2 regions of the Pandoraea thiooxydans genome follow, and region 2 is predicted to be linked to the other one. Evidence: riboswitches for the same ligand, from Rfam matches in the RefSeq annotation. Region 2 holds a riboswitch; the other holds the start of a gene.
What was found. A riboswitch is a leader RNA that binds a small molecule or an ion and turns the genes downstream of it on or off. The one in region 2 is predicted to bind thiamine pyrophosphate.

Region 1: it holds a riboswitch for thiamine pyrophosphate, as region 2 does, so the genes downstream of both, thiC (phosphomethylpyrimidine synthase ThiC) here and PATSB16_RS20275 (FAD-dependent oxidoreductase) in region 2, are expected to answer to the same signal.

The regions. Positions count from the first base shown of each region.
Region 1 covers NZ_CP014839.1:636,255-652,309, forward strand. Annotated here, with positions in the region: gene recD (exodeoxyribonuclease V subunit alpha) at 1-708, shown strand, start outside; gene PATSB16_RS02845 (YciI-like protein) at 747-1,049, shown strand; gene infA (translation initiation factor IF-1) at 1,116-1,373, opposite strand; gene PATSB16_RS20985 (hypothetical protein) at 1,528-1,671, opposite strand; gene PATSB16_RS02855 (cold-shock protein) at 1,843-2,046, opposite strand; gene PATSB16_RS02860 (NYN domain-containing protein) at 2,333-3,154, shown strand; gene paeA (polyamine export protein PaeA) at 3,304-4,599, opposite strand; gene thiC (phosphomethylpyrimidine synthase ThiC) at 4,888-6,804, opposite strand; TPP riboswitch at 6,990-7,087, opposite strand; gene pdxR (MocR-like pyridoxine biosynthesis transcription factor PdxR) at 7,174-8,640, opposite strand; gene PATSB16_RS02880 (carboxymuconolactone decarboxylase family protein) at 8,750-9,187, shown strand; gene PATSB16_RS02885 (methyl-accepting chemotaxis protein) at 9,194-10,813, opposite strand; gene PATSB16_RS02890 (MBL fold metallo-hydrolase) at 11,016-12,014, shown strand; gene PATSB16_RS02895 (bile acid:sodium symporter family protein) at 12,211-13,233, shown strand; gene PATSB16_RS02900 (DEAD/DEAH box helicase) at 13,497-14,924, shown strand; gene gluQRS (tRNA glutamyl-Q(34) synthetase GluQRS) at 14,958-15,872, opposite strand; gene PATSB16_RS02910 (sulfurtransferase) at 15,882-16,055, opposite strand, start outside.
Region 2 covers NZ_CP014839.1:4,370,741-4,386,795, reverse strand. Annotated here, with positions in the region: gene PATSB16_RS20330 (ABC transporter permease) at 1-520, opposite strand, end outside; gene PATSB16_RS20325 (ABC transporter ATP-binding protein) at 517-1,461, opposite strand; gene PATSB16_RS20320 (STAS domain-containing protein) at 1,580-1,837, opposite strand; gene PATSB16_RS20315 (MlaC/ttg2D family ABC transporter substrate-binding protein) at 1,841-2,458, opposite strand; gene PATSB16_RS20310 (MlaA family lipoprotein) at 2,560-3,483, opposite strand; gene mlaD (outer membrane lipid asymmetry maintenance protein MlaD) at 3,487-4,002, opposite strand; gene mlaE (lipid asymmetry maintenance ABC transporter permease subunit MlaE) at 4,011-4,781, opposite strand; gene PATSB16_RS20295 (ABC transporter ATP-binding protein) at 4,778-5,587, opposite strand; gene PATSB16_RS20290 (thiamine phosphate synthase) at 5,820-6,941, opposite strand; gene PATSB16_RS20285 (thiazole synthase) at 6,950-7,768, opposite strand; gene thiS (sulfur carrier protein ThiS) at 7,770-7,967, opposite strand; gene PATSB16_RS20275 (FAD-dependent oxidoreductase) at 7,974-9,101, opposite strand; TPP riboswitch at 9,271-9,372, opposite strand; gene PATSB16_RS20270 (ABC transporter ATP-binding protein/permease) at 9,541-11,241, shown strand; gene PATSB16_RS20265 (glutamate synthase subunit beta) at 11,320-12,786, opposite strand; gene PATSB16_RS20260 (glutamate synthase-related protein) at 12,889-16,055, opposite strand, start outside.

The DNA of each region.
Region 1 (16,055 bases), 730 kb from region 2:
GGGCAGAGCGTGGTGCTGTACGAGACCACGCGTGCGCCGCTCGACGGCGAGCACCTTGCGCAGCTGGCCGACGGCTATGCCGAGTATGGCGACAGGGTGGCGGCGTTGCGCGCAGCGCCAGCCGAGGGTGTCGCGGCCGAGCTCTTTGCGGCATTCAACCGGTTTCGCGTGCTGTGCGCCACGCGTGGCGGGCGGCGTGGCGTCCAGACGCTCAACGGACAACTGGCGAGTGCCTTCGTGCAGCGCACCGGGGTGGGCACCACGACGTTGCTGTCGGCCGACGCGTGGTATGCCGGGCGGCCGGTCATCGTCACCCGCAACGACTACGCGCTGGGGCTATTCAACGGCGATATCGGGATCGCTCTGCCGACGGGCGGCGATGGGGCGTTGCGCGTGGCCTTTCCCGGCGAGCATGGTGCTTTCCGATTGTTTTCGCCGGCCAGCCTGCCGCTGCACGAAACCGCGTTTGCCATGACGGTGCACAAATCGCAGGGTTCGGAGTTCGAGCGGGTTGCCGTGGTGCTGCCGGAGCAGGGCAGCCGCGTGCTGACCCGGGAGCTGATTTACACTGCGGTGACGCGCGCGCGCACGAGTGTCGCGGTCTATGCGCCGTGGCCGGTGGTTGCCGCGGCGGTGGCGACACCCAGCCGCCGTGCGTCCGGCCTGACGGATCGACTGCTCGAAGCGCTGGACGAGCCGATGCCGTGAGATAACCCGCTGGCCGTGGCGGCCAAGGAGCGAACAACATGCACTACGTCCTGTTCTACGATCTTTGCGACGATTATCTGGAGCGTCGCGCACAGTTTCGCGACGCGCATCTGGCGCTGGCTTGGCAGGCGGCGCGCCGCGGCGAGTTGCTGCTGGGCGGCGCGCTCGCCGAACCGGCGGACGCCGCCATGCTGCTTTTCCAGGGCGATTCGCCGGCCGTCGCCGAAGCGTTCGTCGGCGCCGATCCCTACGTGCGCGAGGGGTTGGTCAAGGCGTGGCGCGTGCGCGCCTGGAACACGGTCGTCGGCGACGCCGCGGCCAATCCGGTGCGCGTCGACTGAGCGGCGCGCAGCCGGGCGGCGGAGGGCGGCACTGCCGCCACCTGCGCCGACTCGGCAGACCGCCGTTCAGTAGCGGCGGCGTGCCGGGGTGAAGGGGCCGCGTCCTTCGATGTGACGGAAAGTCACGCGGCCATTGTTCAGGTCGTAAGGCGACAGCTCGAGCGACACCTTGTCGCCGGCGAGCACGCGGATGTGGCTTTTGCGCATCTTGCCCGAGGTGTAGGCAATCAGGCTGTGGCCGTTCTCGAGCGTGACGCGCAGGCGTGAGTCCGGCAGCACTTCGTCGACCATGCCGTTCATTGCGATAAGTTCTTCTTTTGCCATTGCAGTTTCCTTGTCGGTTGAATGCCAAGCGGGCGGCCGGTAGGACGACCGCGGGGATGGCAAGAGCGCATCGGCCTCGTTCGGGGCCATACGCATGGGCGGCCGCCCGGCCCGAAGGCCGGCGGCATTGCACCAGCAGCGCGGTAGCGGCTGGTTATTTTTTCTTGTGGCGATCCGGCACGACAGTGACGGTGGAGGTTGTGCGAAGCACTGCATCGGGCGAAATGGGCTTGCCCGGCAGCTTGTTTTGCTTCGGCTTCTTCGCTTCCTTGTTGCCGCGTAGTTGTCCTTTGGCCATGGTAGCGTTCTCCTTGAATCTCGCCAGCCTCTGAAGATTCGACCGAGGCGGGTGGCTGCGCCGGATCTCGTGCGATGGGGCGCCAAGGTGCGTGCGCCGGCAACATTCCGATCAAAACAAAACGGCGCACCCTCTCGGATGCGCCGGCATTGCGATTAGTGCGCTGCAGACTTAGGCCGGGCGAATGCGCGAGGCCTGCAATCCTTTCGGACCCTTGGTAATCTCAAAAGAGACTTTCTGGTTTTCCTGCAGCGACTTGAAGCCGTCGCCTTCGATCGCGGAAAAATGCGCGAAAAGATCGTCGCCACCGTCATCCGGCGTAATAAAGCCGAAACCCTTGGCATCGTTGAACCACTTGACTGTACCTGAACTCATGATATTCCTGACAAAACTGGATAATGGCGAATGCGAAATGCGACGCCACGGGAAAGACAAACAAGGAAAATTGAGAACGGAAGCGCTGAGTGCGAACAACTGCAGAGAGAACCGGCGATCAACTGACTTTCATCTTGACTTGCCTAGCTCTCGTTTATACGCTGTTTTTTCCGAATAAGCAAACAATCATTAAAAAATCTTGCGCAGCGCCGGCAAACGCCTGCCCGTGTTAGGCTGGCGTTCAACCGCCCGGCGCTACGGCGAGACTCTTACCAGGAAGAACCCGATGGCTGGTCAAATCGAAATCACCAACATGGCCCTGTTTTGCGACTTCGAGAACGTCGCATTGGGCGTTCGCGACGCGAAGTATGCCCAGTTCGACATCAAGAAGGTGCTTGAGCGCCTGTTGCTCAAGGGCAGCATTGTCGTCAAGAAAGCCTATTGCGACTGGGAGCGCTACAAGGAGTTCAAGGGGCCGATGCATGAGGCGGCGTTCGAGCTGATCGAAATTCCGCATGTACGGCAATCCGGCAAGAACTCCGCCGACATCCGCATGGTCGTCGACGCGCTCGATTTGTGCTACACGAAGGCCCATGTCGACACGTTCGTGATTCTCAGCGGCGACTCCGATTTCTCGCCGCTGGTGTCGAAGCTGCGGGAGAACAACAAGCACGTGATCGGCGTCGGCGTCAAAAACTCGACTTCCGATCTATTGACGGCCAATTGCGACGAATTCATTTTCTACGACGATCTGGTGCGGGCCCAGGAAGCCAAGAAAAAGCGCGCGCCCCGCAAGACCGGCGCGCGCGGTGGCGCGGCCAAGTCGGCCGCCGGCGCCTCGGCCGAGAACGAGCGCCAGCAGGAAGCCTTCGACCTGCTGGTGGAAACCGTCGAAGCACTGATCGCCGAGCGCGATTCGGACGAAAAAATCTGGGGCTCGATGGTCAAGCAGACCCTCAAGCGTCGCGCGCCGGGATTCAACGAAACCTATTACGGCTATCGCTCGTTCAAGGAACTCGTCGAGGACGCCGAAAGGCACGACCTGGTGCGGGTGCTGCACGACGAAAAATCGGGGCAGTACACCGTGCGCCTGCCGGCCGGACGCTAGCAAAGCGTCGAGAAACGACTGCGCGTGCCTGGCTGGCGGCGGGCGGTGCCCGGCATCCCCACCGACACCGCATAGGCTGCGGTTGGTGCGCGCTGGCCTGAGCGGATTCAATCCGCTCGCTGCGTTTTGCAGCAGCCTGCGAGGGCTGCTCAGGACAGGCGGGAGATCAGCAACTGGTCGATTTTGTAGTTATCGATATCCACGACTTCGAAGCGAAAGCCGGCGGCCTCGACCGCTTCGGATTTCTTGGGAATGCGCTTGAGCGCGTTGATCATGAAGCCGGCGATGGTTTCATAGTCGCCCTCGCCGGGCAATTCCTCGATCTGCAGCGCCTTTTTCACGTCGTCGATCGGCGTGACGCCGTCGACCAGCCACGAGTGGTCGTCGCGCTTGACGATCTGCTCGTCGTCGCTCGGGTAGATCACGCTGCCCATCAGCGCGGTGACGATGTCGTTGAGCGTGGCCACGCCGACCACCAGCCCGTACTCGTTGATGATCACGGCGAAGTTCTCGCGCGCTTCCTTGAATCGGGCCAGCGCCTCGGACAGATTCAGCGTATCGGGAATGACCAGCAGCTTCTTGTTGTAGAACTTTTCGATATTGCGTATCACGCTGCTGAAGTCATCGTTGGCCACGCGTTGCAGCAAGTCCTTGGAGTCGATGAAACCGAGCACGTTGTCGATATCGTCGCGGCACACCAGATATTTGGCATGCGGCCGCGCGGTGATCTTCTCGCGTATGCCCTTTTCGTCGCCGGCAATCGTGAAGTAGACCACGTCGTCGCGATAGGTCATGACGGAGGTAATGTTCTTCGATTCCAGCTCGAAAATGTTTTCGATCAGATGCAGTTCCTGCTTGCGCAGTACGCCCGCTTCTGCGCCCGCGTCCATGATCGCGCTGATGTCCTCCGAGGTGACGTGCTCGATCGATCGGGTGGGCAATTTGCACAGACGCAGCAGCAGATTGGCCAGACCGTTGAAGACCATCACCAGCGGCTTGAGCAGGCGGATGCACATCAGCATCGGTTCGATGATGCGCAATGCCACCTGCTCCGGATTGATCATCGCCAGCCGCTTGGGAATCAGGTCGGCGAATTGGATGAACAGCACGGTGATGATCAGAAACGAACCGATGCTGCCCACACGCTCGGCCGCCGCCGGGGCGACGAACGGCAGGACCGCGTCGCGCAGATATCCGTTCAGGGCGCCTTCACTGAGCACGCCGCCGAGGATCGCCACCGCGTTGACGCCGATCTGCACCACGGTAAAGAAATTGCCGGGCTGCTCCTTGAGCAGCATGATTTTCAGCGCGCGTTGCTCGCCCTTTTCGGACAGCACTTGCAGCTTGGTTCGCTTGGAGGCGGTGAGGGCGATCTCGGAGATCGAAAAGAAGGCGCTGATCAGTATCAGCAGGACGAGCGTTAGGAAGAAGGCATACGCACTCATGACGGCACCCGGGGATTGACGGTTGTTACCAAAGGGTTTCTGGTTGTGTGAATGTGAAAACTTCGGTTTGCGAATCGGTAAACAAGGGTCTGGGGCAGGGCAAGCTTCGACAGCATGCCACAAAACCGGACGTTGGCGAGATGCGCCGCACACCAGCCGGCAGGACCGCTTCGGAAGATTGTCCCGTCGCATCGCGCGGTTAACGAAAAATCCCCGGCGCACGAAGCGTGCGCCGGGGATTGCACAGGGCAGCAGCGCCGCTCGGCGTGCTGCGGTTCGAGGACTGCCTCAGGTGCGCTGGTAGATTTGCGCGCCGCTCTTGACGAACTCGACCGCCTTGACTTCCATGCCCTGCTTGAGTGCGTCCTGCTCCGACAGACCCTGCTTGGCGGCGTATTCGCGCACGTCCTGCGTGATCTTCATCGAGCAGAAGTGCGGGCCGCACATCGAGCAGAAGTGCGCTACCTTGGCCGAGTCCTTGGGCAGCGTCTCGTCGTGGAATTCACGCGCCTTGTCCGGGTCCAGGCCCAGGTTGAACTGGTCTTCCCAGCGGAACTCGAAGCGCGCCTTGGACAGCGCATTGTCGCGAATCTGCGCGCCCGGATGGCCCTTGGCCAGATCGGCGGCGTGCGCGGCGAGCTTGTAGGTGATGATGCCTTCCTTCACGTCGTCCTTGTTGGGCAGGCCCAGATGCTCCTTGGGCGTGACGTAGCACAGCATTGCGGTACCGTACCAGCCGATGGTCGCCGCGCCGATGCCCGAGGTGATGTGATCGTAGCCAGGTGCGATGTCGGTGGTCAGCGGCCCGAGCGTGTAGAACGGCGCTTCGTCGCAGTACTCGAGCTGCAGATCCATGTTCTCCTTGATCAGGTGCATCGGCACGTGGCCAGGGCCTTCGATCATCACTTGCACGTCGTGCTTCCAGGCGATTTGCGTCAATTCGCCCAGGGTCTTGAGCTCGGCCAGTTGGGCCTCGTCGTTGGCATCGTAGATCGAGCCGGGGCGCAAGCCGTCACCCAGCGAGAACGCCACGTCATAGGCCTTCATGATCTCGCAAATGTCTTCGAAGTGCGTGTACAGGAAGCTTTCCTCGTGATGCGCCAAGCACCATTTGGCCATGATCGAGCCGCCGCGGCTGACGATGCCGGTCATGCGGCTGGCCGTCATCGGCACGAACGGCAGACGCACGCCGGCGTGAATCGTGAAATAGTCGACGCCTTGCTCGGCTTGCTCGATCAGCGTGTCGCGGAAGATTTCCCAGGTCAGGTCCTCGGCTTTGCCATTGACCTTTTCCAGCGCCTGATAAATCGGCACCGTGCCGATCGGTACGGGGCTGTTGCGAATGATCCACTCGCGCGTTTCATGAATGTGCTTGCCGGTCGACAGATCCATCACCGTGTCGCCGCCCCAGCGGATCGCCCAGGTCATCTTGTCGACTTCCTCGCCGATTGAAGAAGTGACCGCCGAGTTACCGATGTTCGCGTTGATCTTCACCAGGAAGTTGCGGCCGATGATCATCGGCTCGCTTTCCGGGTGGTTGATGTTGTTGGGGATGATGGCGCGCCCGCGAGCGACTTCGTCGCGCACGAATTCCGGCGTGATCTGGGCCGGAATCGCGGCGCCGAAATGCTGGCCGGGATGCTGGCGGGTCATCAGGTTCGCCAGCTTTTCGCCCTGCGGCCCGGACTGCCGAAGGCTTTGCACGTATTCCTCGCGGCGCAGGTTTTCGCGAATGGCAATGTATTCCATTTCCGGCGTGATGATGCCTTGCCGCGCGTAATGCATCTGCGTGACGTTCTTGCCCGCCTTGGCACGGCGCGGCGTGCGGTGCAGGCCGGGAAAGCGCAATTCGTCGAGTTGCGGGTCGGCCGCGCGCTCGCGGCCGTAGGCGCTGGTCAGCCCCGGCAGCACCTCGGTGTCGCCGCGGTCCTCGATCCAGGCCGCGCGCAACGCGGGCAGGCCGGAGCGGATGTCGATTTTCGCATCCGGGTCGCTGTAGGGGCCGGACGTGTCGTACACGAACACCGGCGGGTTGGTCTCGCCGCCGAAGCTGGTCGGGGTGTCGGCCTGCGAAATCTCGCGCATCGGCACGCGAATATCCGGGCGCGAGCCTGTCACATAGATTTTGCGCGAATTGGGCAGCGGTTGAATCGCCGCGTCATCGACGTGGGCGGTGGCTGAGAGAAACTTGGGGTTGGCGTTCATGCAATTGTCTCCTGGCTGGCACGGGGGACTGGATCAAAAGAATTCTGCCGCAGTGCCGTCGTGCCGCGCATGCTGCCTGCGTCGGCATCGAGACTGCGAAACTGCTCTGCTTCCTTTGGATTCAGCCCCAACATACAAAAGTGACCGGTTGATGCCCGGTCGGCGGCACAGGGGACAATTCACACGAGGGGAGGTGTCACGCTCCCTGCGCTGGCATTATCCAGATCAGGTTCTAAGGGTATGTCTCACCCGCAACGTGGTTGCAGGACCCCTGCGCTAAGCTGAGGGCAACGATACACCGAGTCGGCAGGGAATACAAGTTGCGCCGCGTCCCGAAAAGCGCACCGCTTCGTGCCTCGGAGCCGTGTCTCAGAGGCCTGCAACGCGCGCCAGGCGGCGTACCGTTTGCGCGGCGTGCTCGACGGGCAGGTTGGTGAAATTGAGCAACAGCGCCGGGCGCATGCGCACCTCGGTGCACCATGGCGTGAGCGCGGCGGGCGCCAGGCGATGATTGCGGGCGTCCCGCGCGCACGCCTCGTCGCTGGCGTCGGGCCGCAGCCAGCCGAGCAAATGCATGCCGCCGGCTGGCGGCACGGCATCGATATACCCGCCCAGATGGTGCTGCAGCGCCTCGACCAGGGCCATGCGTCGCGCCGCATAAAGCTGCCGCATTTGCCGAACGTGCCGGCTGAAATGTCCCTGCTCCATGAAATCCGCGACGGTGGCCTGTTCCAGCCAGCCATGCGCCGACCACCATAGCGTGCTGGCCGTGGTGAAACGCTCGATCAGCGCGTCCGGCAGCACCAGATAACCGAGCCGAAGGCCAGGGAACAGAACCTTGCTGAACGAGCCGGCGTAGAGCACTCGGCCCTGCTGATCGAGGCTCTTGAGCGCGGGCAGCGGCGCGCCGCTGTAGCGCAGCTCGCTGTCGTAGTCGTCTTCGACGATCCAGGCGCCGTGCTCGGCCGCCCACTGCAGCAGCGCCAGCCGGCGAGGCAGCGACAGCGCCACGCCGAGCGGCGCCTGATGCGAGGGCGTGACGACCGCCATACGCGCCGCGGGCGCGCGGCGCAGGCCGGCGGCAACGTCCATGCCCTGCGCGTCGACGGGCACCGGGACGATGGTGGTCCGTGCCAAAAGCAATGCATCGCGCGTGAAGAAGTAACCAGGGTCTTCGTGCCAGACTTCGTCGCCCGGTTGCAGCAGCAGCTTGGCGGCGAGCGCCAGCGCGCCCTGATAGCCGGCGGTGATCATGATCTGTTCGGGGGCGCACTGGACCCCGCGCGCGATCGCCAGATAGTTGGCCAGGGCGGCGCGCAAAGGCCACCAACCCGCGGGGTCCTGATAGGGCAGCGCGGCGCTGGGGAAATTTCGCGCCTGGCGCGCCGACAGGCGGGCCCATAGCTTGCGGGGAAAAGCATCGAGCGCTGGCGTGCCGTTTTGCAGCGGCAATGGCCCGCCGGCCTGGCGTCCGGCCGACGGCGCGACGCTGGCGGCGGTGTCGCGCCGCACGGGACGGGTGCCGGCCAATTGCGGGTTGACCACACTGCCAGCGGCACCGCGTCCAACCACGAAACCCTCGGCGACCAGCAACTCATAGGCGGCCTCGACCGTGCCGCGGGCTACCGACAGCGTGCTGGCCAACGCGCGCGTCGACGGTAGTCGGCTGCCGGCGCTCAATTGGCCGGCCAGAATGGCCTCGCGAATCCGTTGGTAGAGCACCCGATACGCCGGGGCCGGCGCCGCGTCAGCGGCGGCGGCCAGATCCAGGCGGGCAAAATCGAAGCCGCGGGTTGGGGAGGGTGCGTCGCAGGCGCGTGTGGAGTGGGGTGGCATGGCCCACTGATTTTAGCGTTTTTTGGATCTGTCTACTGTGGCATGCCACAGGTAAGCTTTCTGCCGTGATATGCAGTTATCTTCTCTCGACTTTTATCAGGAGCCCGTCATGGAACCCCGCTTGAATTACACGAAGCTGTCGACCCCGCCCTATCAGAGCATGCTCAGCATTGGCGCGTATCTGAGGGAATGCGGTCTTGAGGTCGGTTTGCTGCATCTGGTGTGGCTGCGCGCCTCGCAAATGAACGGCTGCGCTTTCTGCTGCGACATGCACGCGCGCGAGGCGCTGCGCGACGGCGAGGACCAGCGCCGCCTGCATGTGCTGGCAGCCTGGCGCGAAGCGGCCTTTTTCAGCGAGCGCGAGCGTGCCGCGCTGGCCTGGACCGAGGCGGTGACGCGCATTGCCGAGACTCGCGCGCCGGACGATGCGTTCGCCGCCCTCAAAGATCACTTCTCCGACAAGGAGATCGCCGACCTGACATTCGCAATCGCCAATATCAATGCCTGGAATCGCCTGGCGATCAGCTTTCGCACCGTGGTCAAATAACCGGTCTCAAGCGCGTCGTGCGGTGGCCAGCCGCAACGGCCTGATCTCCTGCGCCGGCGGCGCCGCCAACGGGGCGTCGCTCGGCACGCTGGCGGATGCTTGGTCGGGCGCCTGCGCCGTGTCGATGGCAAGGGGGGACGCCGCGCCCTGATCGATACGAAACAGCGCGACCGCCGCGTGCAATTGTCCGGCTTGTGCCTCGAGCGCTTGCGCCGCAGCGCGAGTATCCTCGACCAGATTGGCGTTCTGGCGGGTCGTCATGTCGATTTGCATGACCGCCTGATTGACTTGCTCGATCCCATGACTCTGCTCGACGGTGGCCGCGGCAATCTCGTCCATCAGGCTGCTCACGCGCTGCACCGCCGTGACGATCTCCTGCATCGTGCCGCCGGCTTGCGCCGCCAGCCGGGTGCCGGCGTCGACCTTGCCGGAGGCTTGCGCGATCAGTTCCTTGATGTCCTTGGCCGCTGCCGCCGAGCGTTGTGCCAGCGCGCGCACTTCTGCGGCGACCACCGCAAAGCCTCGCCCATGTTCGCCGGCGCGGGCGGCTTCGACCGCGGCGTTGAGCGCCAGAATATTGGTCTGAAACGCGATGCTTTCGATCAATCCGGTAATTTCGCCGATTTTCTTTGAACTGCTGGCAATTTCGTTGATCGTCTCGACTACATCGCCGACCGCCTTGCCGCCGCGCGAGGCCGTGGCCGACGCACCGGCCGAGAACTGGCTGGCCTGCGTGGCGTGCTCGGCGTTCTGCCGCACGCTGGCGGTCAGTTGTTCGAGGCTCGCGGCCGTCTCTTCGAGCGACGCGGCCTGTTCTTCGGTGCGCGTGGCCAGAGCGGCATTGCCCTGGCTGATATCGCCGGCAGCATGCGTAATCGCTGCGCTGGCGGTCTGGATACGGGCCACGATGCCCACCAGATTTTGCTGCATGCGGCGCATCGCATAGAGCATGCTGCGCCGGTCGTCGCTCCTCGTCTCGACGGGTTGGCGCAAGTCCCCGTCTGCGATGCGCTCGGCCGCGCCCGCCGCGTAGGTCGGCTCTCCGCCGAGGCTGCGCTTGACGTTGCGGATGATAACCAGCATCACCGCCGTGACTGCCAGCCCGACAGCCAGGGCGAGTCCGGCGGCGCGCAGCAGGGCCAAACGCGAGGCCGCGGCGACGTCATCCAGATAGACACCGGTGCTCAGGTACCAGCCCCACGGTTTGAAGTACCGAACGTAAGTAAGCTTTTCGATCGGCTTGCCGCCACTTGGCTTGGGCCAGAAGTACTCGACGAAGCCGCCGCCCTTTTGGTCGCCTGCCTTGGCGATTGCGCTGAACACGGCGGTACCGCGCTTGTCTTTGACTTTGGCGGCCGGCTTGCCCTCCAGGCTTGCGTCGACGGAATCCATCAGCACCACGGGCCGCGCGTCGCTCACGGTGATATAGCCGTCCTTGCCATAGCGGATCGAGCGCAACTGGGCCAGCGCCTCGCGTTTGGCGTCGTCGGGCGTCATCGCATAGCTGGTGGAAAACTCCTCGTAGGTGGCGACAATGCTATTGGCCGCCTGAATCATGCTTTTGAGCGTATTGCGCTGCTCGTCGAGCATGGTGCTGCGGGCCGTCATGACACCCCAAGCGATCATCACGATCAAACCGCACCAAACGACTGCCAAGGCGAGCCATAGTTTTTTGTTTAGACTCAGGTGTTGCATATTTTCCCCGTAAAAATGCCCCGCTTCGCACTATGGGATGTCTTTGTGACAACGGCTTTAATGGCGCCGTGTTTTTTGTCGGCCACTGTTGTCTGAGTACACTGATACGACTTTTTCGCCTGAGGCATAAATCATGAATTCCGCAGAGTTACCACCGCGCACCGGCGCGCCGCGCGATGCCCGGGACGGGCGTTTCCGCAACCGGCAGCGGATTGCGCGCTCGGGAAGTTTCTGGCGCTGGCAATGGGACCGCTGGCGTGCGCGGCAAGGCAGCGCCGGCGGGCGCGCCATCCCGGACTTGCCGGTGGCCGAGGCGTTGCCGCAGGTGTGGCGCCCGGGCCCCGAGCCGCTGGTGACCTGGGTCGGGCATGCCACGGTGCTGGTGCAAGCCGGCGGGTTGAACCTACTGACCGATCCGATTTTCAGCGAGCGCGCCTCGCCATTGCCGTTTCTGGGCCCGCGTCGGCTGGTGCCCGCTACGCCGGGGCTCGACCGGCTGCCGCGCATCGATGCGGTGTTGCTTTCGCACAACCATTACGATCATCTCGATTTGCCGACGTTGCGCGCGCTGGCCCGCCAGGCCGGCGGCGCGCCGACCTTTTTCGCCCCTCTGGGATTGCACGACTGGCTCTTGCGGCGAGGCATCGGCCCGGTCATCGGGCTCGACTGGTGGCAGCATGCGACGCTGGGCACCGCGCGCATGCACCTGGTGCCGGCCCAGCACTGGAGCCGCCGCAGTCTGCGCGACATCAACCGCACGCTATGGGGCGGCTGGGTCGCGGAATGGACGGATTTTCGCTTCCTGTTCACCGGCGACACCGCCTATTGCGACGAATTCAAGGCGATCGGCGCGCACTTCGGCGGCATCGACCTGGCGGCCATCCCGATCGGCGCCTACGAGCCGCGCTGGTTCATGCGCGCACAGCACGTCAATCCGGACGAAGCGGTCAGGATTTTGCAAGATACACGCACCCGTCAGGGTCTGGCGATTCACTGGGGCACCTTCCACCTGACCGACGAGCCGCTCGACGAGCCGCCGCGCAAGCTGCTCGAAGCGCTGCATGCGCAGCAACTGCCGCCGTCGCGTTTCTGGATTCTGCAGCACGGCGAAACAAGGGAGGTTCGCCCCTAGGCTGCTGGCTTGCCCAAGGGGCGGTGCGTCGCACGTTTAATGCAAAAAACGTATAAATCGACGTTTTAAATGCATTTGCATTTCAAACGCCTTTGCGCTGTAATGCGGCCCGTACCCCCATTCGCGCTGCTCGAAGGGGACATTTTGCTTGCATGACGCCGCGCATCGCGGCGTGAGTCCGTAATTCGAGATTGTGATGGCCCGCCCCCGTTTTCTCCCAGATAACTTCACCCTGATGCTGGTCGCCACCGTGGCGATCGCAAGCGTCTTGCCCTGCCGGGGCGAGCTCGGCAAGGTGTTCGAAGTCTTGACCAGCTTCGCCATCGCGGCGCTGTTTTTCCTGCATGGCGCGAAATTGTCGCGCGAGGCCGTGCTGGCCGGGGCTACGCACTGGCGACTGCACTTGCTGGTGTTTCTCAGCACTTTCGCGGTCTTTCCGCTGGTGGGGCTGCTGCTCAAGCCGCTGTTTCTGCTGCTGATAACGCCGACCCTATACATCGGACTGCTGTTCCTGTGCACCTTGCCGGCTACCGTGCAATCGGCCATTGCGTTCACGTCGATCGCGCGCGGCAATGTGCCGGCGGCGATCTGCAGCGCGTCCGGGTCGAGCCTGTTCGGAATCTTCATCACCCCGCTGCTGGTCAGCCTGGTGGTGCTGCACCATGGCGGCCCGGGCAGCGAGCTTCATTCGATCGGCAAGATCGTGCTGCAGCTGCTGCTGCCTTTCGTGGCGGGGCAGGTGCTGCGCCGCTGGATCGGCGGGTGGGTCGATCGGCACAAGATCGTCCTCAAGGTGGTTGACCAAGGCTCGATTCTGCTGGTGGTTTATACGGCTTTCAGCGCCGCGGTGATCGGCGGGCTATGGCATCAAATACCGCTGCTGGCGCTTGGCGGCCTGCTGCTCGCATGCGCGATTCTGCTCGGGCTGATGCTGACGTTCACGACCTTTTCGAGCCGCTATCTCGGTTTCAATCGCGAAGATGAGATCACCATCATCTTCTGCGGCTCGAAAAAGAGTCTGGCCAGCGGTATCCCGATGGCCAACGTGCTGTTTGCCGGCAGCACGGTCGGCGTCATCGTGTTGCCGCTGATGCTGTTTCACCAGTTGCAATTGATGGTGTGCGCAGTGCTGGCGCGCCGTTTCGCAGTCGATCAGGCCAGGCGGCAGGCGACGGTCGGACCGAAGCCGCACCGCGGGGAACAGACGTCCGCTCGATAGCGTGGCGGGGCCGGCGGGAAAGCGATATTGGCCGGCTACCATACGATGTTTCTCCCAAAGTGCTAGAATCTGCCTGATTTTTATCTTTCCGAGGGCTGCCGCCACCGCAATGGCGAGGTCCTCGCTGCATGAATGTGCTGCTTGCATCGCGCTCGTTCCAGTGATCCTGGGCGCCTTCTGCGCCAGCCAGACTATCTTCGTGACAATGCTTTGCGCGGCGTGACCGTGCTACCACTTCGTTCTTTTGCCAGAGAAATTCGCCCATGTCTGATGTGAATGCTGTTCCCACCGCCGGCTTCGACAGCTTCGGGCTGCATTCCGATATCCTGCGTGCGGTGGCCGACCAGGGCTACACGCAACCCACCCCGATCCAGGCGCAGGCCATTCCTATCGTGCTGGCCGGGCGCGACGTGATGGGCGCGGCACAGACCGGCACCGGCAAGACCGCCAGTTTTTCGCTGCCGATCATTCAGCGCCTGCTGGCGCACGCCAGCACCAGCACCTCGCCGGCGCGGCACCCGGTGCGAGCGTTGATTCTGACGCCGACCCGGGAGCTGGCCGATCAGGTGGCCGACAACGTGCGCGGTTATGCGCAGCACACGGCATTGCGCAGCACGGTTGTGTTCGGCGGCGTCGACATGCGCGCCCAGGAGGCAGAATTGCGACGCGGCGTGGAGATCCTGATCGCCACGCCGGGGCGGCTGCTGGATCATGTACAGCAACGCACTGTCGATCTTGGCCAGGTGCAGATCCTGGTGCTCGACGAGGCCGACCGGATGCTCGACATGGGCTTTCTGCCCGACTTGCAGCGCATCCTCAACCTGCTGCCCAAATCGCGCCAGACCCTGCTGTTTTCCGCGACCTTCTCCGGCGAAATCAAAAAACTGGCCGCCAGTTATTTGCGCGACCCCGTCACGATCGAGGTGGCGCGGCGCAACGCGACGGCCGAGAACGTGCAGCAAGTGGTGTACGAAGTGGCCGAAGACGACAAGCGCGCGGCCGTTGTACAACTCCTGCGGGAGCGCGATCTCAAACAGGTGATCGTATTCGTCAACAGCAAGATCGGCGCGAGCCGCCTGGCGCGCCAACTGGAGCGCGATGGCGTGGTCACGGCGGCGATTCACGGCGATAAATCGCAAGCCGAACGAATGCAGGCGCTCGAGGCTTTCAAGCAGGGCGGTATCGCCGCGCTGGTGGCCACCGACGTGGCCGCGCGTGGCCTGGACATCGCCGAGTTGCCCGGCGTGATCAATTACGACTTGCCCTACAACCCGGAAGACTACGTGCACCGGATCGGCCGCACTGGCCGCGCCGGCGCCTCGGGCGAAGCGATCTCGCTGTGCGCGCCGGACGAGCGCAAGCATCTGGTCGAAATCGAGAAGCTGATCAAACGGGACATCCCGCGCGGGCAGCTGCAACTCACGCGTACTTCGGCTTATCACGAGCGCGATGGGGAGGAGCGGCGCAATGGGCGCTCGGGCAGCTTCGAGCGCCGCCCGCCGCGCTCGACGCGGCCGCGGCATGTCGCCCCCGAGGACGAGATTTTTTACAAGCCGTATGAGCCCGCGCCGGCCAAAGAGGATGAGGCCGCTGACGTCAAGGCAACCTCCGAACCGGCATCGCCCAAGCCGCCCAAGCGCCAGCTGGCCGCGCTGCTGGGCGGCGTACCGCTCAAGACGCCGCGCGACTGAAGCATCGCGCAGCCATCGGCGCCGCGATGCGAATCACGCCGGCGAGCATGTCACCCAGCGCTGACCCCACGCGGCGATCGCGCATTCATAAAAGCGTTCCAGGGTAGCAGCGCTATCACTTGTCATCGGCAGCCCGAGAAAACGAGCTGCCCACGCCAACTCCGACAGCAGTGCGCTGCGATCGAGCGGCTGGGCGCCGTTTTGCTTGCTGAGTTTTTCGCCATCCTGCGCCAATACCAGCGGCACGTGCATATAGCCTGGTACGGGCATCTTCAGACATTGCTGCAAATAGATCTGACGCGCGGTCGAATCGAGTAGATCGGCGCCTCGCACGACGTCGGTAATGCCGGCCTCGGCGTCGTCGACCACCACCGCCAATTGATATGCCCAGGGCCCGTCGGCGCGCTTGAGCACGAAATCTCCAACCTCGGTAGCAAGGTTTTGCCGCTGCTGGCCGAGCCAGCGATCGGTAAATGAAATAATCGCGGCGTCGCCGTCCGGCACGCGCAACCGCCACGCCCGAGGGGCTTTGCCTTGCAGGCCGTTGCGGCAGGTGCCGGGATAGGCCAGCGTCGTGTGACGCGCGCGGGTGTTGGCCAGCGAGTCGGCGATTTCGCGGCGCGTGCAACCGCAGGGGTAAATCAGTCCCTGGGCATCGAGTGCATCGAACGCTGCCTGATAATGGGCGACGCGCCGGTGCTGCCAGCTCACAGGCTCATCCGGGCGCATGCCCACCGCAGCCAGCGTGTCGAGAATATCTTCGGCCATGCCCGGCAGGCAGCGCGGCTCGTCCAGGTCTTCGATGCGGATCAGCCATTTGCCGCCGTGTGCGCGGGCATCCAGATAACTGGCCAGCGCGGTGACGAGCGAGCCGCGATGCAGCGGCCCGGTGGGCGACGGAGCGAAGCGCCCCCGGTAACGGGACGTCAGGGGCCGTGCGCTGGCCATGTGTGCCGCTCAGGCCGGATCGGCCTGTGTCTGCCGCGCCGCCCGGCCAGTGCGCTGCTCGCCGCTGGCGGGTTGGCCGGCGCAATGCGGGCAGCGCTCGCCCGGCACGTAATCCGGCGATTGCTGCTGCTCGGCGGTGACCACCGCGCGACAGGCGAAGCACTGCACGGCCGGCGCGGGCGC
Region 2 (16,055 bases):
TGATCAGGAAATTCTGGAAGGCAGCCAACTGATCGAATTTCTCCGCCCAGATGCCCGCAATCAATCCCAGCGTGCCGAGAATCGCCGCGCCCAGAAACGCAAACATCAGAATCCACAGCGGATCGGCAAACAATAGGTGCGTGAAAGCCACGGTGACGAGAAAAACCCCGAATCCGACCGTCAGTCCGCGAGCCACCGATGCCAGCACGTAGGCCGCGTACATCTCCCAATGCGTGAGCGGCGGCAGCAGCACGAACACCAGATTACCGGTGATTTTCGATTGAATCAGCGACGAGGAACTGTTGGCGAACGCATTCTGCAATACGCTCATCATCACCAGCCCCGGCACCAGGAACGCCGTGTAATTGAGCTGGCTGTAGACCTTTACCCGGCCCTCGAGAACGTGGCCAAAGATCAGCAGGTAAAGCAGCGCCGTGATGATCGGCGCGGCGACCGTCTGAAAACCGACCTTCCAGAAGCGCAACAGCTCCTTGTACAGCAGTGTGCGAAAACCCGTCATATTGCCGTCTCTCTTAGCGGCGCCGGCTCGGCGCCGTGCGCGTCGCCCATGATCTGCACGAAAACGTCTTCCAGGTCGGCCCGCTGAATATCGATATCTTCGATCACGCAGCCGTTGGCACGGCACGTCGCGAGGATCGATTCGACCTCGTCGCAACCGCCCAGGCGCAGCGCGAAGTGGCGGCCGTCCAGATTATGGGATTCGATCAGCAGCGGCCGCAGGCTCTGCGGCAGGGTGCCCTGCGCGAAGCGCAGCACCAGGCGAGGGCCGCCGAACCGCTGCAGCAGCTGGGTGGTGGGTTCGAGCGCGACGACCTCGCCGAGCTTGAGCATCGCGATCCGGTCGCACAGCGCCTGGGCCTCCTCCAGATAGTGAGTGGTCAGGACGATCGTATGACCCTCGCGATTGAGCCTGGAGATGAACTTCCACAGCGTCTGACGCAACTCGACGTCGACCCCGGCGGTCGGCTCATCGAGCACGATCACCGGCGGTCGATGGACCAGCGCCTGCGCCACCAGCACGCGGCGCTTCATGCCGCCGGACAGCGCGCGCATATTGACGTCGGCCTTGTCGGTCAGATCCAGATTGGCCATGACCTCGTCGACCCAGGCGTCGTTGTGGCGCAGCCCGAAATAGCCGGACTGCAGGCGCAGCGTCTCGCGCACCGTAAAGAACGGATCGAACACCAGTTCCTGAGGCACCACGCCCAACTCCCGACGTGCCTGACGGTAGTCGCGCACCACGTCGTGCCCGAGCACGGAAATGCTGCCCGAGTCGGCGCGCGCGAGTCCGGCCAGAATGCTGATCAGCGTCGTCTTGCCGGCACCGTTGGGCCCGAGCAAGCCAAAGAATTCGCCCTGCTCGATGGAGAACGTAACGCCCTTGAGCGCCTGCAGGGCTCGGTAGCGCTTTTTAACGTTACGGATTTCGATAGCCGCCATAAACGATCCGCGCCGCTCGCGGGCGGCGCATCCGGATAAATTGGAACGGGAATTTGAAGAAACCCCAGATTATAGGGGAAGTCGCCCCCGGCCGCCGAGCGGTCGGCCGGCGCAGTGCTCAGTTAGCCAACAAATGAGTGATCCCGTAGACCTGTGCCAGACTGGTCAATTCGTCGGGCAGATTGCTGAAGGCCAGCGTCGCGCCGCGGCGGATCGCGTGTCGCCGCAACGCCAGCAATACCGCCAGCGCCGACGAGTCGAAACGCATCAGCGCGGCGCAATCGACCTGGGTCTCCCCAGCGTCGATCGACGCCATGCCATCACGCAGTACCGCGGCTGCGGTGTCGTGCGTCAGTTCGGATTGCAGCGCGAGCATAGATCAGTTTGCCGTACCGGAGGCCAGTTGGCGGTTGCGCTCGGTCAGGAAGCTCAGCAAGCCACTGACGCCGTGCTCGCTGATCTGCTGCGTGAATTGATCCCGGTAAGCCTGGATCAGCCATGCGCCAAGCACGTTGATATCGTAAACCTTCCAGCCAGCGGGGGTTTTCTCGAGCCGATAGTCGATCTCGATCGGCTGGCCGTTGTTGACCACTTGCGTGCGAATTACCGCGTCGGTATCACCCGGCTGGCCGCGATAGGGCAAGTAAGTCACCGTTTGATTGCGGATCTGCGCGATCGCACCCGAGTAAGTGTGGATCAGCAGTTGCTTGAATTGCTCGGTGATTTGCTGCTGCTGCTCAGGCGTAGCCTTGTTCCAGTTGCGCCCCATCACCAGGCGGGTCGTTCGCTGGAAGTCGGCGTGCGGGAGGATTTTTTCCTGGACCAACTCGGAGATATGCTGAATATCGCCGGCTTGTATCGACTTGTCCGCCTTGACTGCGGCCATGACCTCGTTGACGGTCTGCTTGACCAGGTCCTCGGGTCCCAGGTTGTTCTGCGCGAGCGCCGCACCGGCAATGAAAAACGATATGACGGGGATGAGAAAGAATTTTTTCATCTAATGCCTTCCTTGGATTCTCATGGTTGTTCGCCTTGGAACAAATACTGCAAAGGGAGTTCGGCGCCGGCAATGGCGCCCTTGTAACAAACTGTTTCCCTCTAATGGAACAGACGCAGCGAATTGGGCACCATCTGCCGGTTCGGCACCGGCACCGCATTGTCGTTGTCATTGTTCGAGGGCTGGGCCGCGCCCGGGGCGGACGCACCCGCCGGTGCGGCCGCGCCAGCCGGTTCGGACGCGCTTGCCGGCGCAGCTGGCGCACTCGTTTCAGCTGGCGCAGCAGGCGCAGCCGCGGTCGGCCCGCTTTCATCGTCGTAATTGGGCAGATTCTGTTCGCTCGCCGAGCTGCCCTTGATCAAATACTGCCGGCGCTGCAAATAGGCATCACGCGTGAACGAATATTTGTCCAGCGCCGCCTGCGCCAACAGATTGGTGGCGCCGAGGTAATTGGCCCGCGTGTTGACCACACGCAAGCCATACAACGTGTTGCGGAACCAGATCGGCTTGAAATAACCGGACGGATCGATTTGCAGATCCGCGACCGTGCCGACCGTATCGCGTATCGTGCTGGGGCCAAACAGCGGCAGCACCAGATAGGGCCCCGAAGGCAGCCCCCACTTGCCCAGCGTGACACCAAAGTCCTGGTTATGTTTGGGCAACCCGGCTGGCGTGGCGAAATCGAACAACCCGCCGACGCCAAACACGGTGTTGATCGCAATGCGCATCAAATCCTGCGTGGCCGCGGTCACATTGGCCTGCAGCAGATTGTTGGCCAGGTTGTCGACATCGCCCAGATTCGAGAAGAAGTTGGTCACCGAGGCGCGCACCGGTGTGGGCAAAACGAATTTATACCCTTGCGCGACCGGCTTCATCGCATAACGATCGAGGTCGTCGTTGAATTGAAAAACGGTGCGGTTGAATCCTTCGAGCGGATCGGCCGGACTCGGCGCCCGGACCGTCGAACATCCCGCGACGCTGATGCACGTCGCCAAAAGTAACGTTAAGTGTTTTTTGTTTTTCATGGCTTATTTCCCTTGCGGGGCAGGCGCGCCTGGAGCGCTTGGCGAGTGCCCGCCGCCGGCATCAGCCGCTTTGCTGTAAAGGAACTGGCTGATGAGATTCTCGAGCACGATTGCGGACTGCGTCATGGTAATGGTGTCGCCGGGCTTGAGCATTTGATCGTCGCCGCCCGGCTCGATGCCGATGTACTGCTCGCCAAGCAGGCCCGAAGTCAGGATCTTGGCCGAGGAGTCCTTCGGAAACTGGTATTGCGAGTCGATATCGAGTGTGACGTCAGCCTGAAAGCGCTTGTCATCGAAATTGATCGAGGCGACCCGGCCGACCACCACGCCGGCACTCTTGACCGGCGCGCGCAGCTTGAGCCCGCCGATATTGTCGAAGCGCATCTTGATCGGGTAAGTGGCGTTGAACGAAAACGAACTCATGTTGCCCGCCTTGAGCGCAAGAAACAGCAACGCCGCAAAACCAGCGATCACGAACAAGCCGACCCAAAAGTCCAGTGCATGTTTTTTCATCGTCATTAAATCGATTAATTGCTGAACATCAATGCGGTCAAGAGGAAGTCGAGACCGAGCACAGCCAACGAAGCGAATACCACCGTGCGGGTCGTGGCACGGGCCACGCCCTCCGGCGTCGGTTGGGACTCATAGCCCTGATACAGCGCAATGAACGTCACCGCCACACCAAATACCGCGCTTTTGATCACGCCGTTGGCGATATCACTCCAGATATCGACGCCGCTTTGCATCTGCGACCAGAAAGCACCCGAATCCACGCCGATGAGCTGTACGCCGACCAGATAGCCGCCAAAGATGCCGATCGCGCTGAAGATCGCCGCCAGAAAGGGCATCGCGATGACGCCCGCCCAGAAACGCGGAGCAACCACCCGCGCCAGCGGGTTGATCGCCATCATCTCCATCGCGGTCAACTGCTCACCGGCCTTCATCAAGCCGATTTCGGCGGTCAGCGAGGTGCCGGCGCGCCCGGCAAACAGCAGCGCGGTGACCACCGGACCGAGCTCGCGCACCAATGACAGGGCCACCAGCAGACCCAGTGCCTGCTCGGAACCGTATCTGTTCAGCGTGTAATAGCCCTGCAGCCCGAGCACGAAACCGACAAACAGGCCCGACACGGCAATGATCACGAAAGAATAGTTGCCGACGAAAAAAATCTGGTCGGTCACCAACCGGGGCCGGCGCAGCATCGCGCCCGAGGCGCCCAGCACATGCCACAGCATTCGCGTTGCATAGCCGACGCGCTGGACCCGGGTGCGTATCATACGGCCCAACGCGGCAATCATGCACGACCTCCCAGACCGAAGTCGTTGGCCAGCGGCGCGGCCGCATAGTGAAACGGCACCGGCCCATCGGGTTCGGCATCGATGAACTGCCGCACCATCGGATCGCTCGACGCGCGCAGTTGCGCGGGCGTGCCCTCCGCCGCGATGCGACCGTTGGCAATGAAATAGACATGATCGGCAATCGCAAACGACTCCGGCACGTCATGCGTGACCAGGATGGACGTCGCTCCCAGCGCGTCGTTGAGCTTGCGGATCAGATTCGCCGTGATGCCCATCGAAATGGGATCGAGTCCGGCAAATGGTTCGTCGTACATGATGAGCTCCGGATCGAGCGCCACCGCCCGGGCCAATGCCACGCGACGCGCCATCCCGCCGGAAATTTCGGCGGGTTTGAGATCGCGTGCGCCACGCAGGCCCACGGCATTGAGCTTCATCAGCACCAGGTCGCGAATCACCTCGTCGGGCAGATTGGTGTGCTCTCGCAGCGGGAACGCAACGTTGTCGAACACGCTCATGTCGGTGAATAACGCGCCGAACTGAAACAGCATGCCCATCTTGCGTCGCAACTGATAGAGGCCCGCGATGTCGAGCTGGCCGATATCGCGACCGCGGTAAGCGATTGTGCCCTGATTGGCTCGCACCAGCCCGCCGATCAGGCGCAGCACAGTCGTTTTGCCGCAGCCCGAGCCGCCCATGACGGCCACCACCTTGCCGCGCCCGAAACGCATGTTCAGTCCGGACAGTACCAGACGCTCCGCGTAGCCGAAGCTGACGTCGTTCAGTTCAAGCAGGGTTTCTGTAGACACGATCGACACGTCAATTAGTTTTTTTGCGGTGCAATGTGCGGATTATAGGGGGTAAATGTGATGCACGCAGTCGGCATGGGCCGACGGCCCCCGCCGACGACCGCGCGCGGGCAGATCAGTCACGCCCGGAAACCGGCGTCGGACCGGGGCAATCATGCGCGGAGAAAGGGATATTTTTATGACATCGTCGGCGGCCGATCGCCAGCTCGGCGATCGGCCGCCGACGTTTCACTCAAGATCGAGCACGGAAATGCGCTTGCAATTCGGTCACGGCAGCGGCCAGATCGCCGGCTTCGGTAACCGCGCGCACCACCGCCGCACTGCCCACGCCAGTGGCCAGCACCTGGTCAAGATTTTCCTCGTTGACGCCGCCAATCGCCACCAGCGGCACGTGCGGCGCCATCAATCTGGCATAGCGCGCCAATTTGGCCAAGCCTTGGGGTGCCGTCGGCATTACCTTGGTCGTAGTGGGAAACACCGCCCCCATGGCAATGTAGCTCGGCGAGAAATGCCAAGCGACCAGCATCTCGTAGTAACCGTGGGTGCTGATTCCCAGCCGCACGCCCGAGCGCTGCAACTCTGCCAGCTCAGCGGCATCGAGGCGCTGAAAGTCTTCTTGCCCCAAATGCACGCCATAGGCGCCGGCGGCCAAGGCAAGCCGCCAGTGGTCATTGATGAAAAGGCGGGTGCCGTGCGCCCGGCCAGCCGTCACCGCGCGCTGGATCTGCGCATTCAGATAGGCGGGCTCGCCCGTTTTGGCACGCAACTGCAGTGTCGCCACGTCCAGGGCGGCGAGTCGTTCGATCCAGTCGGCATCCGGCACGACCGGATACAGGCCCAGCGCGCGCGGCGCCGGCGCGAAAGGGCCCGGCGTGGGCTGCAAATCGAGCACGCGAGGGAAACAGGCCAGCCGGACCGGCCATGCGCCGAATGCGTCCGATTGCGCCTCGGCGTGACTGCCGTCGCCGCGCCAGGCGCGTGCCAGGCACAGCGCGTCGTGCGGCGCAAAGCCGGCATCCAGGAAAGCGGCCAAAGCCGGCTCGAAATCGTCGTCGTGGGTTCCTTCCAGGCGGTACGCGCGCTCGGCCGTATGCAAGGTGTCGCAAACCTTGCCGTCGGATGCTCGCACGCTTGCCAGCACCACCGCACCAGCGGCCAGCCAGTTCGCCACGTCGGCCTTGGCGGGCGCCGCCCGCAGGCAGAGCAGGTCGCCCGGCCCGACACTGGGCGGCACTTGCAGATGCAAACGCCACGACGCTTCACTGTGCGCCTGCCAGGGCGCCAATGCCTGACTGATCTGTTCGGCCCGGCGCTGACGCGCAGGCGCATCGGCCGAGACAAATATCGCTCGCATCGCCGCGCTCATCGCTGGTCCTCCACCTGATGCCAGAACGGCACGCCGACCACTGGCGTGCTGGCATGCGCACTTGCGCGCTCAGGCATCGGCCCGGCAAGGAATGCACCGCGACCGGCGGCGACGGCCCCGGCAAAGGCGCTCGCCATGGCCACCGGATGGGTTGCCTGGGCCACCGCGGTATTGAGCAATACGCCGTCGAAACCCCACTCCATGACCTGGCAAGCGTGCGAAGGCAGGCCAAGGCCGGCGTCGACCAAGAGCGGCACATCCGGCAGCCTGTCACGCAACACCCGCAGCCCATAGGGATTCATGACCCCCTTGCCAGTGCCGATCGGCGCACCCCACGGCATCAGCGCACGGCAGCCGACGTCGAGCAGGCGCCGGCACAGCACCAAGTCTTCAGTGCAATACGGCAGCACCTTGAAGCCATCCCTGATCAGCTTGTCGGCTGCTTCGACCAACCCGAATGGATCGGGCTGCAGCGTATAGTCGTCGCCGATCAGCTCGAGCTTGATCCAGTCGGTCTCGAACACTTCGCGCGCCATCATCGCGGTGTTGATCACCTCCGCGACCGAGTGGCAACCTGCCGTATTCGGCAGCACCGGCACTTCGAGGCGGCGCAGTGCGTCCCAGAACTGACTGCCGGTGGCTTGCCCCCCTTGCCCGGACAACTGCCGCCGCAGTGCCACCGTCACCATGCCGGGCCGCGCCTCGGCGATGGCCTGCTCGAGGATCTGCAGCGAAGGATAGCGGGCCGTACCGAGCAGCAATCGGCTCGTCAGAGGCTCATCGTAGAGCGAGAACACATCCAATGCGTGGCTCATGTCAGCCTCCCGCGACCGGCTGCACGACGTCGACGCGATCGCCGGGGCGCAGTTGGCGCGCACCGTATTGCGCCTTCGGCACGAAGTCGCCATTGACTGCGGCAGCAAACGGGGGCTGGGCGCCAAAAGCGGCCAGTGCGTCACTCAGCGAGGCGTTCTCGGCAAGCTTCAGCGCTTGCTGATTGATCGTAATTTCCATCGTCATTCAGTGCTCCTCCAGATGGAACAGTGCCGGCCAGGCACGTTGCTCGCACCATTGCTTGAAATGCCCCTGGGCGACCGGCGCGGCACGCTGCGCCAGGACCGCCTCGACCAGCGCGCAGGCCTCGCCGGTCACGGCCGGCGCCAACAGGTAGCCGTGCCGGTACAGGCCGTTGACGCGAACGGTGCGCGCGCCGTTCCAGCAAACGCTCGGCAGGTGATCCGGCAAGGTCGGGCGGCACTGGGAATTGAGTTCGAGAATGCGCGCCTCGCCAAAGGCCGGGTGCAGCGAAAAAGCCGCCGACAGCAGCTCGAGCGCGGAGCGCACGCTGACCGGCGACATGTCGTCGGATTCGAGCTCGGTCGCACCGATCACGTAGACGTCGTCCTGCTTGGGGGCAATGTAGATCGGATAGCGCGGGTGCAGCAGGCGCACCGGCCGGCGCAGGCCGATACCGGGCGCATGCAGGCGCACGACTTCGCCGCGCACCCCGCGCAGACCGCGCCAGGCGCCTTGCGCACCAAGACCGCGACAATCGAGTATCAGTCCGGCCTCGGGCGGCGCGGCATCGTCGATTGCTTGATGCCAGTGCAGGCGCACGCCCTCGGCCAGCAGGCCTTCGCCAAGCGCCGCCAGCAATTGGCGGTTGTCGAGTTGTCCTTCGTTGGGTAGCAGCAGGCCTTCGGCAAAGCGTTGCGCCAGCGCGGGCTCGGCTTCGCTCAACGCGGCCTGATTCAATGACAGCATGCCGCCGTCGAGCAATTCCCGCGGCGCATTGGCGCGCAGGCGCCGGTCGAACATGATCGCCTCGGCCCGATCCGGCGTGTGCCAGACGACGAGCGTACCGTTGCGCTGAAAGAATACCGGGCGCGGCAGTGCAGCGAGCAATTCCGGCCAACAGGCCAAGCCCGCGGCACCCATGTCGACGATCAGCGGCTCGGCGATCGCCGCCTCGGCAAGTGGCGCGAGCATCGCGGCGGCCACCCAGGCGGCGGCCTCCGTGCCGTCCGGTCCGCCGCGCTCGTACAACGCGACTTCATACCCCTGGCGCGCCAGGCGCCAGGCGCACAGACGGCCGGCCAGGCCAGCGCCCAGCACGGCAATGTCGGGGCGTGTCGACGAGGCACTCATGATCGGGGCGCTCCGGCATCGGCGCGAGGGCGCAGCTGGACAACGCCGGGACATAGCGCGGCGCCAACGAGGTCGAGATACTGGTTTTGCGGGTGCATGGAATCCTTTCTGCCTGGCTACTGCATCAAGGACGAAACAGGTGCTTGCCACCATACCCGCCAGATGACTACTGGAGGAGTCGGAAACTTCCCACGCCGGTATTATCCGGGTCGGGTGCAAAGGGTTTCTCTCAGCCTCGCGGTCATGCCGCGAAGCACCCCTGTTTCGCCCGAAAGCATTACAACACAAAGACTTGCCGCCGCGCAAGGGCACTTGGGTTACGATAGGTCCCGTTTTCGTCATTTGCGATTGCAATGACAATGCAACGTAACTCGCCGCGCTCGGTCAAACGATCGCCAATCGACGAGGCGTTGCCCTCCCCGACCAACGCAGATACATCATGAAATCCATCAGTCCCTGGCGCTTGATCCGCCCCTACTGGTTCTCCGAAGAACGATGGCTGGCCCGCGGCCTGCTGGTGCTGGTGATCGCCATGAACCTGGGCATCGTCTACATCAACGTGCGGCTGAATGCCTGGAATACCAACTTCTACAACGCCCTGGAGCACCGCGACTGGGCTGTTTTCAAATCGTCGCTGATCGAGTTCACCGTCCTGGCCTTCAGCTTCATTTTCCTGGCAACGTTCCGCATCTACTACCAGCAGATGCTGGAATTCCGCTGGCGCCAGTGGATTACCGACCGCTACGTCGATCAATGGCTGGGGGATCGCGCCTTCTATCGCATCGAGCGCGACCACCTGGTCGACAACCCCGACCAACGTATCTCGGAAGACCTGCGCTCGCTCGCGACCAGCACGCTCGCGCTTTCGCTCGACCTGCTGTCGAACGTCGTCACGCTGATTTCATTCATCGTCATCCTGTGGACACTGTCGGGCGCACTGTCGTTTGCGCTCGGCACGATGCACGTGCACATTCCTGGCTACATGGTGTGGGCCGCCGCGCTGTATGCGCTGCTCGGGTCATTCATGATTCACAAGGTCGGCCGACCGCTGACGTCGATCAGCTACCGCCAACAACAGGTCGAGGCGGACTTCCGTTTCCTGCTGGTGCGCTTGCGGGAAAACGCCGAACAGGTCGCGTTCTATCGCGGCGCGGCGGCCGAGACGCAGCGCTTTCGCACGGCCTTCAGCCACATTCGCGACAATTGGTGGCTGATCATGCGCTACACCAAGCGCCTGATGTTCGCCAACTCGATCTACGGCCAGGTCTCGAGCATCTTCCCGCTGCTGGCGGCCTCGCCGCGCTACTTTGCCGGCGCCCTGTCGCTTGGACTGCTGTTTCGCATGGCCGATGCCTTCGGCCAGGTCAGCGGCGCCATGTCATGGTTCATCAACAGTTACTCGACATTGGCCGACTGGAAAGCCACCGTCAACCGGCTGCGCGAATTTCATCGCATCATGCACCTGCCCGATCCGGTCGATGGCATTCAAGTCGAAACCGGCCATGATCTCGCCACACATGATCTGCAGTTGAATCTGCCCAATGGCGCGCCCCTGACTCAGGTGGGCGCGGTGCACATTCCGGCCGGCGCCAGGTGGCTGATCTCCGGACCGTCGGGTAGCGGCAAGAGCACGCTGATGAGGGCGCTGGCAGGGCTTTGGCCCTTCGGCCAGGGCCGGATCCAAACGCCGGCGCGCGAGCGCATGATGTTCCTGCCTCAGCAAAGCTATTTACCGATTGGCACGCTCAAGGCGGCCTTATGCTACCCGTCGGAGGCATCGGCTTTTTCGGACGAGGCTTGCCGCGATGTGCTCACCGCGTGTCAACTCGACGGGCTTGCCGAACGCCTGGATGAAACGGGACACTGGGAAAACCGCCTGTCGCCCGGCGAGCAGCAGCGGCTGGCAATGGCACGCGCGCTGTTGCAGCGCCCCGATTACCTCTTTCTGGACGAGGCCAGCAGCGCGCTGGACGTTGCCACCGAGCGGCGCTTGTATGACACGCTGCTCGAGCGCCTGCCGCACACCGCGATCATCAGCGTCGCCCATCGTGACAGTCTGGCTGCCTATCACCAGCACACGCTGAAAATCGAGCCGCCCGGAGTTCGCGAGGAGACTGCCTCCGGCACCATCGCGGCATAGCTCGGCGACAACCCGGCGGCCCCTTTGAAAAAAAGCCACCCTGACGGGTGGCTTTTGCATGACTTCCGCAAGCGGGGCTCAGCGCGGCAACACCGAATGCCCCATCAGGAACTGGTCGACCGCGTGCGCGCATTGGCGCCCTTCGCGGATCGCCCAGACCACCAGCGACTGGCCACGGCGTACGTCGCCCGCGGCAAACACCTTGGGCACGTCGGTTACATAGGCGCTCTCGCCTTCGGTGGTGGCGCGCACGTTGCCTCGCCCATCCTTGCTCACACCGAACGCGCCGAGCAACGTTTGCACCGGCGAGACAAAACCCATCGCCAGCAGCACCAGATCGGCCTTCAATTCGAACTCCGAGCCGGCGACCTCCTGCATCTTGCCGTCCTTCCATTCGACGCGCACCGCGATCAATTTCTCGACCTTGCCGTGCTTGCCTTCGAACCGTTTGGTGGCGACCGCCCAATCGCGCTCGCAGCCTTCCTCGTGGCTCGACGAGGTGCGCAGCTTGATCGGCCAGTAGGGCCAGACCAGCGCCTTGTTTTCCTGCTCCGGCGGCTGCGGCAGCAATTCGAATTGCGTGACGCTGGCCGCACCGTGCCGGTTCGACGTGCCAACGCAATCCGAGCCGGTATCGCCGCCGCCGATCACGATCACATGCTTGCCGGTGGCCTTGATCTGCTCGGCAAGCTTGTCGCCGGCATTCACCTTGTTTTGTTGCGGCAGGAATTCCATCGCGAAGTGAATGCCCGCCAGTTCGCGGCCCGGGACCGGCAGGTCGCGCGGCTGTTCGGCGCCGCCGGCGATGATCACTGCATCGAATTGCGACCGCAGTTGCTCAGGCGAGAGCGTTTCCTTCGAGAAATTGTTGATATGCGCCTCGGGGGCTTCCGTGCCGATGTAGACGCCGGTGCGGAACGTCACGCCCTCTGCTTCCATCTGGCGCATGCGGCGATCGATCAGCCATTTCTCGAGCTTGAAATCGGGAATGCCATAGCGCAGCAAGCCGCCAATGCGGTCGTTCTTCTCGAACACCGTCACGTCATGACCGGCGCGCGCCAATTGTTGGGCTGCCGCCAGCCCCGCCGGACCGGAGCCGACGACGGCCACGGTCTTGCCGGTCTTGTGCCTGGCGACCTGCGGCTCGACCCAACCCTCGCTCCAGGCCTTGTCGATGATCGCGTGCTCGATCGACTTGATGCCGACCGGGTCGTCATTGATGTTGAGCGTGCATGCGGCTTCGCAGGGTGCCGGACAGATTCGCCCGGTGAACTCGGGGAAATTGTTGGTGGAATGCAGGACGGTGATGGCCGCCTTCCAGTCTTGCCGGAACACCAGGTCATTGAAGTCGGGGATGATGTTATTGACCGGACACCCGTTGTTGCAAAACGGAATGCCGCAGTCCATGCAGCGCGCGCCCTGGATTTTCGCCTGCTCGTCGGTCAGCGCGAGGACGAATTCCTTGTAGTGTTTGACGCGTGCGAGCGGCGCTTCGTATGACTCGTGCTGACGCTCGAATTCGAGAAAACCTGTGACCTTGCCCATGTGCTTCTCAGTACGGTTGATTCGTGAAATATAAGACGCGGATCCGGCGCGCGATGCGGGTGCGGTGCCCGGCACCGCGGAACCGCATCGCTGGCAGCCGGTTCAAGCGGCCATGGCTTGTTTGGCGGCCGGCGCCTTGGCGGCCTTGGCCGCCATTTCGCCCAGCGCCCGCTTGTATTCGGTCGGGAATACCTTGACGAATTTGCGGCGTGCGCCGTCCCAGTCGGCCAGCAGCGCCTTCGCAAGCATCGAGCCGGTGAACTGGAAGTGCTGCTCGATGAGCTGGCGCAACTGCGCTTCGTCGGTCTGGGCGCGGTGCCACAGCGCGGCATCGACGGTGCGTTCCTGCTCGCCTTGCGGCAGCACCGGTTCGAGCGCCACCATCGCGGTGTTGCACTTGGCCGGGAACGTGCCGTCCGGGTCATAGACGTAGGCGATGCCGCCCGACATGCCGGCCGCGAAGTTGCGACCGGTTTCGCCGAGCACCACCACGGTGCCGCCGGTCATGTACTCGCAGCCGTGGTCACCAGTGCCTTCGACCACCGCAATCGCGCCCGAATTGCGCACGCAGAATCGCTCGCCGGCCACGCCGCGGAAGTAAGCGTCCCCCTCCAGCGCGCCATACAGCACGGTATTGCCGACGATGATGTTCTGCTCGGCCGCGCCACGGAAATCGTTGGTCGGCCGCACGATGATGCGCCCGCCGGACAGGCCTTTGCCGACGTAGTCGTTACCATCGCCGACCAGGTCGAGCGTAATGCCGTGTGCGAGGAACGCGCCAAAGCTTTGGCCTGCCGTACCCTTGAGCTGAATATGGATGGTGTCTTCCGGCAAGCCGTCGTGGCCGTAGCGGCGCGCGACCTCGCCCGAGAGCATGGCGCCCACGGTGCGGTTGACGTTGCGCACCGGCTGGATGAACGAGACATGCTCGCCTTTTTCCAGCGCCGGCATGGCTTTTTCGATCAGCGCATAGTCGAGTGCGTTGGCCAGGCCATGATCCTGCTTGTCGACGTGCAGGCGAGGTGCCGATGCCTCGACCGCCGGCAAATAGAAAATCCGCGAGAAATCCAGACCCTTGGCTTTCCAGTGCTCGATGCCCTTCTTCGTGTCGAGCAGGTCGGCTCGGCCAATCAGTTCGTCGAACGTGCGGATGCCGAGTTGCGCCATGATTTCGCGCACTTCCTCGGCCACGAAGAAGAAGTAATTGACGACATGCTCGGGTTTGCCTTCGAACTTGCGGCGCAGCACCGGATCCTGTGTCGCGACGCCGACCGGGCAGGTGTTCAGATGGCACTTGCGCATCATGATGCAGCCTTGCACGACCAGCGGCGCGGTCGCAAAGCCGAACTCGTCGGCGCCCAGCAGCGCGCCGATCACGACGTCGCGTCCGGTCTTCATCTGGCCGTCGGCCTGCACGCGGATGCGGCCGCGCAGGCGATTGAGCACCAGCGTCTGTTGAGTTTCGGCCAGGCCCAGTTCCCAGGGGGACCCGGCATGCTTGATCGACGACAGCGGCGAGGCGCCCGTGCCGCCGTCATGCCCGGCGATCACGACGTGATCGGCCTTGGCCTTGGCCACGCCCGCGGCCACCGTGCCCACGCCGACTTCGGAAACCAGCTTGACCGAGATCGACGCGTTGCTGTTGACGTTCTTCAGATCGTGGATCAACTGCGCCAGATCTTCGATCGAATAGATGTCATGGTGCGGCGGCGGCGAGATCAGCCCGACGCCAGGCACCGAGTAACGCAGCTTGCCGATGTAATCGGAAACCTTGTGCCCAGGCAACTGGCCGCCCTCGCCGGGTTTGGCGCCTTGCGCCATCTTGATCTGGATCTGGTCGGCCGACACCAGGTACTCGGCGCTCACACCGAAGCGGCCAGACGCAACCTGCTTGATCTTCGAGCGCAGCGAGTCGCCTTCCTGCAGCACGATGTCGCGCGCGATCACATCCTGGCCAACGATCCCGGCCAGCGTCTCGCCCTGCTTGATCGGAATGCCCCGCAACTCGTTGCGGTAGCGGCGCTCGTCCTCGCCACCCTCGCCGGTATTCGACTTGCCGCCGATGCGGTTCATCGCAATGGCCAGCGTGGTATGCGCCTCGGTCGAAATCGAACCCAGCGACATGGCGCCGGTGGCAAAACGCTTGACGATTTCCTTGGCGGGTTCCACCTCGTCGAGCGGAATCGCCCGGCTGGGGTCGACGCGGAATTCGAACAGGCCGCGCAAGGTCATGTGGCGCTTGCTCTGATCGTTGATCAGGTTGGCGTATTCCTTGTACGACTGATAGGAATTGGCACGCGTCGAGTGCTGCAGCCTGGCGATGGCATCAGGGGTCCACATGTGCTCTTCGCCGCGGATGCGGTAGGCGTACTCGCCGCCCGCGTCGAGCATGTTGGTGAGCACCGGATCGTCCCCAAAGGCTTCCTTGTGCAGGCGGATCGCCTCTTCGGCCAGTTCGAAGATGCCGATACCGCCGACGTTCGACGCCGTGCCGCGGAAGTATTTGTCGACCAGCGTCTGCGACAGGCCGATGGCCTCGAAGATCTGCGCGCCGGTGTACGACATATAGGTCGAGATGCCCATCTTGGACATCACTTTTTGCAGCCCCTTGCCAACCGCCTTGACGTAGTTTTTCACGGCCTTTTCCGGCGACAGTTCGCCAGGCAGGCCCTTGGCCATCTCATAGATGGTTTCCATCGCCAGATAGGGATGCACGGCTTCGGCGCCATACCCGGCCAGCAGGGCGAAATGATGCACTTCGCGCGCCGAGCCGGTCTCCACCACCAGGCCGGTGCTGGTACGCAAGCCATGCGCGACGAGGTGCTGGTGAATGGCCGAGGTGGCCAAAAGCGCCGGAATCGCGACATTGTCCCGGTCGGCACGGCGATCGGACACGATCAGGATGTTGTAGCCGGACTTGACCGCGTCGACCGTCTCTGCGCAAAGCGATGCCAGTCGGGCTTCGATGCCTTCCTTGCCCCACGAGACCGGATAGCAGATGTTCAATTCGTACGAGCGGAATTTGCCGCCGGTGTACTTGTCGACGTGGCGAATCTTCGCGATGTCCTTGAAATCGAGCACCGGCTGCGGCACTTCCAGGCGCATCGGCGGGTTGATGTTGTTGGTATCGAGCAGGTTCGGCTTGGGCCCGATGAACGACACCAGCGACATCACCATGTTTTCCCGGATCGAATCGATCGGCGGGTTGGTAACCTGCGCGAACAACTGCTTGAAGTAGTGATAGAGCGTCTTGTTCTTGTTGCTCATCA